Regions from separate parts of the Streptomyces sp. NPDC054849 genome, predicted to be linked through region 2. Evidence: riboswitches for the same ligand, from Rfam matches in the RefSeq annotation. Region 2 holds a riboswitch; each other region holds the start of a gene.

Region 1 (4,683 bases), on a different contig from region 2:
GCGGATGGAGGGGATCTCCTCGACCGCGTCGAAGGCGGCCGCGCGGTCGTCCGGGTCGGGCAGGTAGGTGTCGAGCAGCGTCAGGTAGAACTGGACGTGCACGGCCTCCTCGAACAGCTGGCGCGACAGGTACAGGCGCGCCTCCGGGGAGTTGATGTGCTTGTAGAGCGTCAGCACCAGGTTGTTCGAGACGATCGAGTCGCCCGTCGCGAAGAACGCGACCAGACGTCCGATCATGTGCTGCTCGGCGGGCGTCAGCTTCGCCAGGTCGGCGACGTCCGAGTGGAGGTCCACCTCCTCGACCGTCCACGTGTTCTTGATCGCGTCCCGGTAGCGCTCGTAGAAGTCCGGGTAGCGCATCGGGCGGAGCGTGAGCTCGAAGCCCGGGTCCAGGAGGTTCTTGGTGTCGTTGGAGCTCATTACTGGCAGGCCTCGCAGGACTCGGGGTTCTCAAGGGAGCAGGCGAGCGCCTCCGCGTCGGCCACGGCCTGCGGGAGCGCCACCGGAGCGGCGGCCTGCGCGGCGCGGGCGATCTTCGTCGCGGGGCGCGAGCGCAGGTAGTAGGTGGTCTTCAGGCCCTGCTTCCAGGCGTACGCGTACATCGAGCTGAGCTTGCCGATGGTGGGCGTCTCCAGGAAGAGGTTCAGCGACTGCGACTGGTCCAGGAACGGCGTACGCGCCGCCGCCATGTCGATCAGGCCGCGCTGCGGGATCTCCCACGCCGTGCGGTACAGCTCGCGGACCTCGGCCGGGATCCAGCCGAAGCCCTGAACCGAGCCGGAGGAGTCGCGCAGCGCCTCGCGGGTCTGGGCGTCCCACACGCCGAGCTGCTTCAGTTCCTCCACCAGGTAACCGTTCACCTGGAGGAACTCACCGCTGAGCGTCTCGCGCTTGAAGAGGTTGGAGACCTGCGGCTCGATGCACTCGTACACGCCGGCGATCGAGGCGATCGTGGCCGTCGGGGCGATGGCGAGGAGCAGGGAGTTGCGCATGCCCGTCTGGGCGACGCGGGCACGCAGGGCGTCCCAGCGCTCCGGCCAGTTCAGCTCCACGTCGTAGTGGTCCGGGTGCAGGACGCCGCGCGCGGTGCGGGTCTGCTCCCAGGCCGGCAGCGGGCCGCTGCGCTCGGCGAGGTCGCAGGAGGCCTCGTACGCGGCCAGCATGATGCGCTCGGAGAGCTTGGTGGACAGGGCCTTCGCCTCGGGGGAGTCGAAGGGCAGCTTGAGCTTGAAGAAGACGTCCTGGAGGCCCATCGCGCCCAGGCCCACCGGCCGCCAGCGCGCGTTGGAACGGCCGGCCTGCTCGGTCGGGTAGAAGTTGATGTCCACCACGCGGTCGAGGAAGGTGACCGCGGTGCGGACGGTCTCGTCGATCCGCTCCCAGTCGATGGCGCCGTCCACGACGAACGCGCCCAGGTTGACCGAACCGAGGTTGCAGACGGCCGTCTCGCCGTCATTGGTGACCTCGATGATCTCGGTGCACAAGTTCGAGGAGTGCACCACCGTGCCCGGCTCGGCGGTCTGGTTCGCCGTGCGGTTGGAGGCGTCCTTGAAGGTCATCCAGCCCTGGCCGGTCTGCGCGAGGGTGCGCATCATCCGGCCGTACAGGTCGCGGGCGGGCATGGTCTTGCGGGCCAGGCCGTCCGCCTCGGCCTTGCGGTACGCGGCGTCGAAGTCGTCGCCCCACAGGTCGACCAGCTCGGGCACGTCGGCCGGGGAGAACAGCGACCACTCGGCGTCGGCGTTCACGCGGCGCATGAACTCGTCCGGCACCCAGTGCGCCAGGTTGAGGTTGTGCGTACGGCGCTGGTCCTCACCGGTGTTGTCGCGGAGTTCCAGGAACTCCTCGATGTCCGCGTGCCAGGTCTCCAGGTAGACCGCGGCGGCGCCCTTGCGGCGGCCGCCCTGGTTGACGGCGGCGACGGAGGCGTCGAGCGTCTTCAGGAACGGCACGATGCCGTTGGAGTGGCCGTTGGTGCCGCGGATCAGCGACCCGCGGGCGCGGATGCGGGAGTACGAGAGGCCGATGCCGCCGGCGTGCTTGGAGAGGCGCGCGACCTGGTGGTAGCGGTCGTAGATCGAGTCCAGCTCGTCCAGCGGGGAGTCCAGCAGGTAGCAGGAGGACATCTGCGGGTGCCGGGTACCGGAGTTGAAGAGGGTGGGGGAGGACGGCAGGTAGTCGAGACGGCTCATCAGCCGGTACAGCGAGGCCACTTCCTCGACGGCCTGGACGCTCTCGTCCGCGGCGAGGCCGCAGGCCACGCGCAGCATGAAGTACTGAGGGGTCTCGATCACCTGACGGGTGATCGGGTGGCGCAGCAGGTAGCGGCTGTGCAGGGTGCGCAGGCCGAAGAAGCCGAAGCGGTCGTCGGCGCCCTCGGCGAGGGTGAGCTCGACCAGCGAGTCCAGGCGGCTCGCGTGGGTCCGTACGAACTCGGCGGTCCGGTCGGCGATGAGGCCCTCGCGGTGGCCGACCTCGACGGAGGCGGAGAAGGAGGTGGAGCCCTGGCTCGCGGCCTCGTCGCGCACGGCCAGCGTCAGCAGCCGGGCGGCGAGCTTCGAGTACGCCGGGTCCTCGGAGATGAGTCCGGCGGCGGCCTCGGTGGCCAGCCCCCGCAGTTCGGCGTCGTCGGCGGCGGAGCTGCGGCCGCGCAGCGCGGAGGCGGCGACCCGGCCGGGGTCGGTGTCGGGGAGGTCCGCCGTCAGTTCGGTGAGGGTACGCAGCAGCGTGGCCCCCGGGCCCTCGGTGTTGTCGCCAGAAACGGACTCGGCGCGCGGTGCGGAAGGCGCGATGGTCACGGCGGGAGCTCTCCCTCGCTCGGCCCGGTCATCGGCGGAGCGGGGCGCGAGCGGGCGCATGCGGGCGCGACAGGAACGCGTACCCCCGCATGGCGTCCACCGGCCCAACCGCGAGGCCCGGACGAATCGGCACCCGGTTCGGTCGAGCCGGGCGCGCTGTCGGCAGGTCCTCGGACTTGGCGTCCGGTAGCCGGACACTTCATACCGTTGCGGGACAGTTCCGGATTCGCACCGGATTCCCCTGCGGCGACAGCAGCCATGAGCATACATGTGGGGGGGCGTCGATGCGCGACCCCCCACATGTTGTGTCGGCTCGCTACCGCTCGAGTACGCCCAGCTCCAATGCGTACGTCAACAAGGGGACGTTGGGGACGGGGGACCAGTCCCGCTCGGGAGTCCGTACAAAGCCCAGCCGCTCGTAGATCCGGTGCGCGGCGGGGCTCTCGGCCTGAGTCGAGAGCACCAGGCGCGTCACGCCTTCGATGGCCCGCGCCCGCTGGATGCAGGCACGCACCAAGGCCTCGCCCGCGCCCCGGCCGCGGCCGGCACGGGACACGCTGAGCATCCGGAACTCGGCTTCGCCGGGCCCGGCGATGTCGGCCATACGGCAGCCGGGAGGGGCGAAGGTCACACCACCCAGCAGGACGCCGTCCAAGGCGGCCACGAGCACCTCTGCGTCGGCGGCCCGGCCGGCGACGTCGCGCAGCGCGCGTTCGTACGAGTCGTCCTCGTTGGCGTCCAGGAGCCCGTCGTCGAGGTAGGCCTGCGCCGTGATGTCGCCCAGCTCCGCGTAGTCCCCGGGTACGGCAGTTCTGATCACGATGTCCATGCGGTCGAGTGTGCAGGACGGGTGCCGGCGGGCGGCACTATCGTCGGAGACAGCACCGTCGAGGAAGGCGAGCGAGGCATGCTCGCACGCCTCTGCATGCAGCACCGGCCCGAATTGTGGCTTCACATGGAGCGGGGGTTGGCTGTCGGGGACTACCGCTCGGGTCGCGTAAGAGTGGGCAGACCCCGCCCCGGTCCTGATGGTCGTCGAGGTGACCTCGTATGACGCTGACACCGACCGGCGCGACCGCGTGGAGAAGCCCCTCGCCTACGCGCAGACTGGCATCCCTGTGTATCTGCTCACCGACCGGGAGGCGTGCGACGTGACCGTGTTCAGCGAGCCGGACGGCCGCCGGTATGCGAACACCCGGACGGTGGAGTTCGGCAACGACGTTGAACTCCCTGACCCGGTCAACGTCACCCTCCAGACCGAGTCCCTGAAGGACTGGGTGCGCTGAACCGCCAGAAGGCCCCGCCGCAGGAAGCGGCGGGGCCTTCGGCGCGGGTGGGCGGGTCAGCAGCAGCCGAAGCCCTCGCGGGGGTCCGCCTCGCGCGCGTCCGTGCGGGCGCGTTCGAAGGCGCGGCGGGTGAGGACCTCCGCCTCCGGGTCGTGGGAGCGGGCGTGGGCCACGTACCGGTCGTACGCGGCCTCCCCCGAGAACTCCCGTACGTAGAACCGGGCCCTGGCGAGCACGCTCCGTACGGTGCTCACGCCACCGGCTCCTTGACCTGCCCGCCGCCCGAGTCGAGACCCGCCGCGGCGAGTTCCGCCCTCTCCTCGGCGGTGGCGATCAGTCCGGCCGGGGCGACGATCTTCGACTCGGTCCAGGGGATCTCGGAGAGGGTGGCCGACTCCGGCTTGCGCACGGCCTTGACGCAGGTCCGGGCCGCGTCCGCGAGGACCACGATGATCAGGATCGCGAAGAGGGCGCAGAGGACGCCGTCGACCGTGGCGTTGGTGACCACGGTGTGCATGTCGTCCATGCTCTTGGCGGGCGGCAGGACCTTGTCGGCGTCGATGCCGGCCTGGTACTTGTCGCGCTGGGCGAAGAAGCCG
Region 2 (4,683 bases):
CGCGGCCGCCGCCACCTCACGGAGGAACGCCCGGCGGAAGCCGTCCGACTCCAGGGAACCGTGCCAGTGGGTGCCCCACACCGACCCGACCCGGCAGCCGTCCAGGAAGGCCTCACCGCCCAGCACCTCGGCCACGCCGTGGTGGATCTCGTAGCCGCCGACCGCCTCGCCGAGCGCCGTCCCGGAGGGCCGCGCCAGGGTCTTCTCCCGCTCGAAGCGGACCCGTACGGGGAGTATCCCGAGGCCGTCGACCTCGCCCGCCCGCGATTCGACCTCGTCGGAGATCCGCTCACCCAGCACCTGGAACCCGCCGCAGATGCCCAGGACCGGCCGGCCCTCCGCGGCCCGCCGCGCCAGCGCGTCCGCGAGCCCGCGTTCGCGCAGCCAGGAGAGGGCCTTGACCGTGCCCCGGGTGCCGGGGACGACGACCAGGTCCGCGTCGGCCAGTTCCTCGGCCCGGTCCACGAACCGCACCACGACCCCGGGCTCCGCCGCGAGCGCGTCGACGTCCGTGAAGTTCGACATCAGCGGCACCGCACACACGGCGACCCGCAGCACGTCCTCTCCCACGGGCGGCGCCACCACGGACTCCCGTACCGCGCCCCGCAGGGAGACGCGCAGGCCGTCCTCCTCGTCGATGCCCAGCCCGTGCCGGAACGGCAGCACCCCGTAGGTCGCCCGCCCGGTCAGGCCGCGCAGCATCTCCATGCCCGGCTCCAGCAGCGACACGTCGCCGCGGAACTTGTTGACCATGTACCCCGCGATCAGCGACTGGTCCTCGGGGGAGAGCAGCGCGGTCGTCCCGAAGAAGGACGCGAAGACGCCGCCCCGGTCGATGTCGCCGACCACGACCACCGGGAACCGCGCCGCCCGCGCGATGCCCATGTTCACGATGTCGGTCCGGCGCAGGTTGATCTCGGCCGGACTTCCCGCCCCCTCGCAGATCACGGCGTCATACGTGCCCCGCAGCTGCTCCAGACAGTCCGTGACGATGCCGAGCAGCTGCTCCTGACGCCCGCCGTGGTAGCCGCGGGCGCTCATCTCGCCCACCGGCTTCCCCAGCAGTACGACCTGGCTGCTGCGGTCGCCGCCGGGCTTGAGCAGCACCGGGTTCATCAGCGCGGTCGGCTCCACGCGGGCCGCCTGGGCCTGCATCGCCTGGGCGCGCCCGATCTCGGCGCCCTCCTGCGTGACGAACGAGTTGAGCGACATGTTCTGCGCTTTGAAGGGCGCCACCTTCACGCCCTGGCGGGCCAGCCAGCGGCAGATGCCCGCGGTGACCACGCTCTTGCCGGCGTCCGACGTGGTGCCCGCGACCAGCAGTCCGCCGCCGCGCTTCGCGCCGCTCATCCGCGCCGCCCTCTCTTGGTCGTACGGGGGACCGGCAGCCGGGAGACCTGCAGCCGTGAGACCAGCAGCCGGGAGGCCACACAGGTGCCCAGGGCCAGCCAGGTCACCCGGTGCGACAGCCGGACCGCCCGCTCGATGTCCGCGACCTCCACCGGCCGCCCCTTCTCGCCGTTCAGTACGGCCCGGTGCTCGACCCGGCCGCCGTACGCCAGGGTCCCGCCCAGTCTGACGCCGAGGGCCCCGGCGAAGGAGGCCTCGACGGGTCCGGCGTTCGGGCTGGGGTGCGCGGCGGCGTCCGAGCGCCAGGCCCGTACGGCTCCCCGCCGGTCGGGTCCGGCCAGTACGGCGGCGGCCGCCGTCAGCCGGGCCCCGGGCCAGCCCGCCAGGTCGTCGAGGCGGGCGGAGGCCCAGCCGTAGCGCAGGTAGCGGGGGGACTTGTGGCCGACCATCGCGTCCAGGGTGTTCACGGCCCGGAAGGCCAGCAGGCCGGGGACGCCGGCGACGGCCCCCCACACCAGGGCCCCGACGACCGCGTCGGAGGTGTTCTCGGCGACCGACTCGACGACGGCGCGCGCCATCTGCTGCCCGTCCAGCGCCTGCGGGTCGCGCCCGCACAGGTGGGGCAGGCGCTCCCGGGCCACCTCGACGTCCCCGGCGGCGAGCGCCCCGCCGATGGCGCGGGCCTCACGGCCCAGCGAAGTGCCGCCCACGACGGCCCAGGTGGCGGCGGCGGTCAGGGCGATACGGGCAGCGGCGGGCCGGGAGCGCACGGCGCGGGCGCCCAGCGCGCCGACGGCGGCGGCGCCCCCGGCGCACATCAGGGTGTGCAGGAGGCCCCGGGCGCGGTCGTCGCGCCACAGGGAGCGCTCGACGGCGGCGGCGGCCCGTCCGAAGGCGGCCACGGGGTGCCCTCGGCGGGGATCACCGAGGATCCGGTCGCCGATCAGGCCCGCCGTGACGCCGTACGCGAAGACGCGATCGGCACGCATGGTGGCAGGTATGTCCTCACTCAGGGTCCGCGCCCTGGTTCGACGTGTCCGGCGGCGAGAGTTCCTGGCTCCCGGGACGCACGCGCGGCGTGCGCTCCCCGGTGACAGTGGCGGGACCGCGCCGGATTCGCACCGGACTTCCTCTCCATGCCGCCGTATTGGCTCGGGCAGTCCACCACGCACCGAGAACGCCCGTCAACTCGCCGTTGACCTGCGGTGCGGTGGGAGCGGGAGATGCGAAAGCTCCCCCCGGGAGAAACCCGGGGGGAGCTTCGCGCCCTGCGCGCCGTACGGCGGCGGATCAGGCGACGATCAGGTAGATCCCATACGTCACGGCGGCCGCGACGAGCGAGAAGCAGAGGTATGCACCGCTGCGGGCCAGGGTGGCGGTGCCGCCCTGCTCGGTCGCGGCCTCGTGCTTGGACAGGCCCATCAGACCCAGGGTGAACAGGGCCACGAGGGCGACGGTGGCGAAGAGGCTGACCCCGAAGACGGAGCCGAGTGCTTCCCAGTCGATCTTCATACTGCCGTTTCCTCTGTGTGTCTCGGTCAGACCGCGGCGGCCGGAGCCGCCGGGGTCGTCGTCGCGGCCGGGATGGTGGCCTTGAGGGCGTCGTCCGTGACCGCGGCGGTCGTACCGGCGGCGGTCATGCCGGCCGCGGCGACGGTCGGCGGGACGGTGACGGCCGCGATCGCCGTGGTGACGACCCCCGGCTCGTGGGCGTCGACCGGCTCCACGTCGTTGACGTTGCTGTGGTCGACGACCTGGCGGCGCGAGATGAGCCAGATGGCGAGGCAGGAGCCGACCAGGAAGACGGTGACGGCGGCGATGCCGATGTCACCGATGCGCATGACCAGTTCGGCACCGGCCGAGACCAGCGCGGCGGCCGGCAGGGTCAGGCCCCACGCGACGAACATGCGGGTCGCGGTGGACCAGCGGACCACACCGCCCTTGCGGCCCAGGCCCGCACCCATGACCGCACCGGAGCACGAGTGGGTGGTGGAGAGCGAGAAGCCCAGGTTGGAGGAGGCGAGGATGACGGACGCGGCCGAGGTCTGGGCGGCGAAGCCCTGCTGCGGCTGCAGGTCGGTCAGGCCCTTGCCCATGGTGCGGATGATGCGCCAGCCGCCCAGGTAGGTGCCCATCGCGATGGCCACACCGGCCGAGACGATGACCCAGACCGGCGGGTTCGAGTCGGGCGCGATCGCACCGCCGGCGATGAGGGCCAGGGTGATGATGCCCATCGTCTTCTGCGCGTCGTTGGTGCCGTGCGCGAGGGAGACGAGACCCGCCGAGGCGATCTGACCGGCGCGGTAGCCCTTGGCGGAGGTCTTCTCGCCGACCTTGTCACCCAGCTTGTAGGTGACCTTGGCGGCCAGGTACGCGGCGATGCCGGCCACCAGCGGGGCGGCGATCGCGGGGATGAGCACCTTGGTGACGACGACGCTGCCGTTGACCGCGCCGATGCCGGCGGAGGCGACCGCGGCGCCGATCAGGCCGCCCATCAGGGCGTGCGAGGAGCTGGAGGGGAGACCCACCAGCCAGGTGACGAGGTTCCAGAGGATCGCGCCGACCAGGGCGGCGAAGATCACTTCTGGCTGGATGCCTTCCTCGTTGACCAGGCCCTTGGAGATCGTCTTGGCGACCTCCACGGACATGAACGCGCCGACGAGGTTGAGCACGGCGGACATGGCCACCGCCGTCTTGGGCTTGAGGGCGCCGGTCGAGATGGTGGTGGCCATCGCGTTGGCCGTGTCGTGGAAACCGTTCGTGAAGTCGAACACGAGAGCGGTGATGATCACGATCCCGAGGAGAAGCGTTATGTGCTCCATTTACCCAGGCTTCTGTTTGACGTCAGTGGTTCGGCGACCGTAGGCAATCTGGGTGAACGGAAGGTGAACTGACTCCGGCGGAGCGGTGTACTGGCACGGGGCCCCATCGTCGCATTCGTCCTGATTCTGTCGGAGATATCGCCATTAATGCACGTCAAAGCCGGGAGAATGAACCCCTCCGTGTGGTGTCGGCGAGGCATGCGGCACCGCTTCCGGAGCCCCGAAAGAGATCTAGATCACCCCACCCCCGGCCTCGGCGGAGCGAGTTCCTCCGGTGGCCCGCCCGACCCGGGGCGCAGACACTGGAGCGGTGCGTACCGCGACAGTGACGGCAGCAGCCGTGACCACGGCCCTTCTGGGCGCCGCAGCGGCCGCCGTCGCGGTCGGCAGGTACGCCGCCGCAGCGGCCCTGCGGCCCGAACCCGGCCGTCCGCTTCCCGGCGGGCCGCGCCTGAGCGTCCACTCCACCGCCCCCGGCCGGGTCGCGCTGACCCGCTCGCTCGCCTCCCTG
Region 3 (4,683 bases), on a different contig from region 2:
GGCTCGCCCACTCCGACGCCCTAGGCCCGGCGCTCTTCTCACCCGCCGTGCGGGCCGCCATGGCCGCCTACGATCCGAAGTAGCCGCCGTGGACCTGACCATCCTGTACCGCGGCCCGCTCGCCTCCTGCGACTACGACTGCCCGTACTGCCCCTTCGCCAAGCGTCGCGACACCGCCGCCCAACTGCGCGCCGACCGCGCGGCCCTCGACCGCTTCACCGCATGGGCGGCGGCGCAGCGCGACGACCGGCTCTCGATCCTCTTCACCCCCTGGGGCGAGGGCCTGGTCCGGTCCTGGTACCGCCGCGCCCTCGTGGACCTCTCGCACCAGCCGCACGTCGAACGCGTCGTCATCCAGACCAACCTCAGCTGCCGGACGGACTGGCTCGCCGAGGCGGACCCGGCCACCGTGGCCCTCTGGTGCACGTACCACCCAGGCCAGACGCCCTACGCACGCTTCCTGTCGAAGGTCGGGGAGCTGCACGAACGGGGCATCCGCCACAGCGTCGGCATCGTCGGCCTGCCCGAAAACCTGCCCCACGCGCGCCGGCTGCGCGCGGATCTGCCCGACCACGTCTACCTCTGGGCCAATGCCGCCGAGGGCCACACGTACACCGATGCCGAGGCGGACGACTGGACCGCCCTGGACCCGCTCTTCCCGTACAGCCGCCACCCCCACCGCTCGGCCGGGCTGCCGTGCCGCACGGGGGAGTCGGTCATTTCGGTGGACGGCGACGGCACGGTCCGCCGCTGCCACTTCGTCCGAACCGATCTCGGCAATCTCTACGACGGCTCATACCGGGCCGCCCTGAGCCCCCGGCCCTGCCCCCTGGCCGTCTGCGACTGTCACATCGGCTACGTCCATCTGGAGTCCCTCCCGCTCTACGACGTCTTCGCGGGCGGCGTCCTCGAACGCATTCCCGAGACCCGGGCGGCACCTGCGAGGCGGTAGGCGCGGCGACCCGCCGAACGGTTCACCGGTGTCCCGCGGGCAGCTCGGTGATGGCGTCGTCGCGTTCTGCCGCGCGTGCGCTCGTTACTCGCGTCCGGCAGAAGACACACTGGACCCATGAGCGAGCACCGCTTCACCCTCGACGACTCCAGCGCCCACGTCGCCCCGGACGTTGTACGCAGACCTCACTACCCGCACCACCTCCGGTACGAGAAGCCGGCGGGGGCGGCCCGGACCAGCCCCGCGGGGCAAACCCTGCGCGCTCTGTGCGACCTCACGGTGGTCACCTGCGCCTGCGGCCTCACGACGTCGGCGCTCCCGGACGCCGACGCGCGGCTCGTCTACGAGCAGCACCGCAACGTGATCCGCGACGAAATGGGCTGAGCACCAGCTCGGCGACCACGAACGGCGCCGGGCCGGCCGGCCCCGGTACCGGTGACCTCGTCCACTGCCGAAAGCAGCCCCCTGTGGCCCCGGACCCAGCAGCCCGGGGCCACACCGTTGAGCGCGCCGGTGTGGTGCGCGCTCCGATGGCGATGTCTAGTCCTGCCAGTAGAACAACAGCGTGTGGACGTCCAACGGCTCGCGGCTGCCGAAGTAGTACACCCCGAGGCCGGTGACCCGGACCGAGCCGACGGCAGGGTCGATCCAGCGGAAGCCGGCCGTTTCAAGGGCGCGGCGGACAGCCGGATCGTCGTCGTGATCGGCGGCGAAGCGGCCGAGAGTGCTGATGTGCACCTCGCGGTCGCCCGCGCCGTAGCCGATCACGTCGTAGGTACCGTCCCCCTGGCTGTTGGCCTCTCCGCAGGAGACCGGAGCCTTCGGCGCGAGTCCCGCGGCGGTGAGCGCGGCCGTGGCCCGGAGCAGCCGCTCGGCGGCATCGGAACCGGACGGCCGTTCGGTGCACAGGGCCTCGATCCGCCACCGCGGATCGCTCCGCTCCTCGCACCACTGCCCGTACTCGTGAACGATCGCCGCGCGCAGCTCCTCGTCCAGGCCGGCCACCTCGACGCGGGGCCGCCCCAGCGCCTCGTACACCCTGCGGGTCTCGGCGGTGTCGTCGGTCAGACGGTGCAGTGCGTACAGGGCCCACAGCTTCGCCTCCTGCGTCGGCGCCTCGTCCAGGTAGCCGCGCAGCCGTTCGGGGTCGGTCAGGAACGCCTGGGCGCGGTACGCGACGGCCCGGTCGGGGTCGGCGAGCGCGCCGGTCACGTCCTCACCGGCGCGCTGCCGCAGACGGACGCCGATGGAGCGGTCCTCGGGCCGGGCCCCGCCGAGTTCGGCCAGGACCTCCTCGACCCCGTACCGCGCGGCCAGTTCGTCCAGTCCCGCCTCGCCGATCTCCCGCCGGTGACGCCACGGACTGAAGGCGAGCGTCGCCAGGGCACCCGCCGCCGTGCGGTCTCCGAGCGCGGCACGGGTCTTCAGTACCGCCTCGGGCACGCGGTACGAGCTGTCCTGGATCCGGTCCTCGTGCCGTAGCCAGGGGAGCAGTTCCGGCCGGTCCGCGAGGAGGTCCAGCAAGGCGATGCGCACCTCGGCCACGTCGCCGGTGTCCTGGACGCACCCGATCAGTTCGGCCACGCGCCGCTCGGGGACCCGTCCGGCCAGCGCCTGCGCGCAGGCCCTGCGGCGCCACCACGGCTGAGCCGTATCGACCGCGCACCGTGCCAGGGAGTCCGCGTCGTACCCGCGCAGTCCCGCGGTGTCGGTCCGCCCGGCTTCGGGGCTCAGCGTCTCGATCGTCTGGGGCATCCCGGGATGCTACTCGGCGCAGCCGGGCGACCTCCTCTCCTTATTCGAACGGAGGTGGGAGACCGACCGGTTGGGGGGCTGAGCACGTGGTTCCCGCCTGCACGGTCCTTCTCACGGGTAGGCTGTCGGTGCAGCTGGTTCGCCCCGTCCGCCAGGCGGGATGCGTCGTAAGAGGGAACCCGGTGGGAATCCGGGACTGCCCCGCAGCGGTGAGTGGGAACGAGCGCCGTCATGAGCACTGGGACCGGAACCGGTCCTGGGAAGCGACGGTCAGTAGGTGCCGACCGGGAAACCGGAAGGTGTGCCCGCGAGTCCGAAGACCTGCCACTGCCCGCATGCCGAAGTGTCATGCGGGGTCCCGAAGAACATGCTCCGGGGCCTTTCTGCCGCGACTCGCGAAGGAGAGTTGACGTGGCCGACCCGACCGTCATCACCGCAGGGTGCGTTTCCAGGAGTCCGGGTGAGTCCCGGGTGACGCTCGCCCACATCACGAGTGAGCACGACACCGACCTGTACGGCGCCGTCCACGGCGGCGCGGAGACGACCTTCGTCGCGACAGACGCCGCGGGCAGAGCGCGTCCCGTCCCGGCCCGCGACATCCCCGGGCCGAACCCCTCGTAGGCGACGGGCCGTTACACCGGCCCGTGAGACGCCCTGCCCTCCCAGGGCATCGGGTCGTGCGGGGACGTCGCCTTGCCCCCCGTCGTGGCACGAAGCACCGTGCTCGACCCTGCGCGCCCCATGTGCGCCCGCATGCGCCCTCGCCATGCCGCCCCGCAGCGAGCTGCACCGGGCCGGCCGGCTTCCCCTGGGCACCATCCGAATCCATCTGCGGTGAGAGGACCACCCATGCCCCGCAACCACCCGAAATCCGTGCTGTCCGCACTGACTGTGTCCCTGCTGATATCCGGCTGCGGAGGTACGGCCACGCCCGCCGCCACCCCGTCGTCGGGTGCGATCTCGCAGGGCTTTCCCGTCACCGTCGCCAACTGCGGGGTGGAGACCACCTATCAGCGTCCGCCGCAGCGCGCCGTTTCGCTCAACCAGCACGCGACCGAGGTCATGCTGTCGCTCGGCCTGGAGAAGTCGATGGCGGGCACGGGCTATCTCGACGACAGGATCCTCCCCGAGTACCAGGCCGCCTACGACAGCGTGAAGGTGCTGTCGAAGGAATACCCGTCCTTCGAGGCGCTGTTGGAGGCCGAGCCCGACTTCGTCTACGGCGGCTGGTCCTCCACCTTCGACGAGAAGGAGGGCCGCAGCCGGGCCGCCTTCACCAAGGCGGGGATCAACACCCACCTCAACACCGAGGAGTGCCCCACCGGCCCGGTGAACGTCGCCTCCATGGACGAGGAGATCCGCACGGTCGCCAAGATCTTCGGCGTACCCACACGGGCCGAGGAGCAGTTGGGGAAACTGCACGCCACCCTCGACAAGGTCGAGACCCGGCTCACCGGCGTCACCCCGGTCAAGCTCTTCGTGTACGACAGCGGGGACACAACGGCGTTCACCGCGGGCGGCAAGGGCATCGGCAACGAGATGATCCGGCGGGCCGGCGGGGTGAACCTCTTCGCCGACCTCGACAAGGCCTTCGGCGACGTCTCGTTCGAGCAGGTGGCGCAGCGCTCCCCCGAGGCCGTCGTCATCTACGACTACGGGGACCAGTCCGTCGAGGACAAGAAGAAGTTCCTGCTCACCCACCCGGCGCTGAAGGACGTGCCCGCGATCAAGAACCAGCGGTTCGCGGTCCTGCCGCTGTCCTCCACGGTGCTCGGCGTCCGGATGCCGTCGGCCGTCGAGTCGCTGGCGAAGCAGCTTCACCCGGGCCGCGTCCAGTGACCGGGGTGAAGGTCCCGGCGGCCGAAGGGGCCGGCCTTCGCGAGGAGGGCCGGCCCGGTCCCGCGCGGCGCCCCGGGATCCCCTACAGCCTGGTCCTGGCCTTCCTGGCTGTCCTGGCGGCCTGCGCCGCCACGGCC

The links. A riboswitch is a leader RNA that binds a small molecule or an ion and turns the genes downstream of it on or off. The one in region 2 is predicted to bind cobalamin.
Region 1: linked by a shared signal. The riboswitch ahead of ACWGIF_RS02945 (ribonucleoside-diphosphate reductase subunit alpha) and the one ahead of ACWGIF_RS06815 (cobalamin biosynthesis protein) in region 2 are both predicted to bind cobalamin.
Region 3: linked by a shared signal. The riboswitch ahead of ACWGIF_RS13100 (hypothetical protein) and the one ahead of ACWGIF_RS06815 (cobalamin biosynthesis protein) in region 2 are both predicted to bind cobalamin.

What each region holds. Positions count from the first base shown of each region.
Region 1 covers NZ_JBSGZI010000003.1:154,597-159,279, reverse strand. The annotation lists gene ACWGIF_RS02950 (ribonucleotide-diphosphate reductase subunit beta) at 1-420, opposite strand, end outside; gene ACWGIF_RS02945 (ribonucleoside-diphosphate reductase subunit alpha) at 420-2,798, opposite strand; cobalamin riboswitch at 2,943-3,074, opposite strand; gene ACWGIF_RS02940 (GNAT family N-acetyltransferase) at 3,115-3,627, opposite strand; gene ACWGIF_RS02935 (Uma2 family endonuclease) at 3,839-4,084, shown strand; gene ACWGIF_RS02930 (CstA-like transporter-associated (seleno)protein) at 4,141-4,338, opposite strand; gene ACWGIF_RS02925 (carbon starvation CstA family protein) at 4,335-4,683, opposite strand, start outside.
Region 2 covers NZ_JBSGZI010000009.1:83,280-87,962, reverse strand. The annotation lists partial or broken gene ACWGIF_RS06820 (cobyric acid synthase) at 1-1,350, opposite strand, end outside; gene ACWGIF_RS06815 (cobalamin biosynthesis protein) at 1,347-2,339, opposite strand; cobalamin riboswitch at 2,377-2,530, opposite strand; gene ACWGIF_RS06810 (hypothetical protein) at 2,641-2,862, opposite strand; gene ACWGIF_RS06805 (anion permease) at 2,889-4,172, opposite strand; gene ACWGIF_RS06800 (alpha/beta hydrolase family protein) at 4,483-4,683, shown strand, end outside.
Region 3 covers NZ_JBSGZI010000022.1:49,780-54,462, reverse strand. The annotation lists gene ACWGIF_RS13120 (STM4012 family radical SAM protein) at 1-83, shown strand, start outside; gene ACWGIF_RS13115 (STM4011 family radical SAM protein) at 89-952, shown strand; gene ACWGIF_RS13110 (hypothetical protein) at 1,070-1,336, shown strand; gene ACWGIF_RS13105 (hypothetical protein) at 1,493-2,707, opposite strand; cobalamin riboswitch at 2,825-3,050, shown strand; gene ACWGIF_RS13100 (hypothetical protein) at 3,119-3,328, shown strand; gene ACWGIF_RS13095 (ABC transporter substrate-binding protein) at 3,557-4,546, shown strand; gene ACWGIF_RS13090 (FecCD family ABC transporter permease) at 4,552-4,683, shown strand, end outside.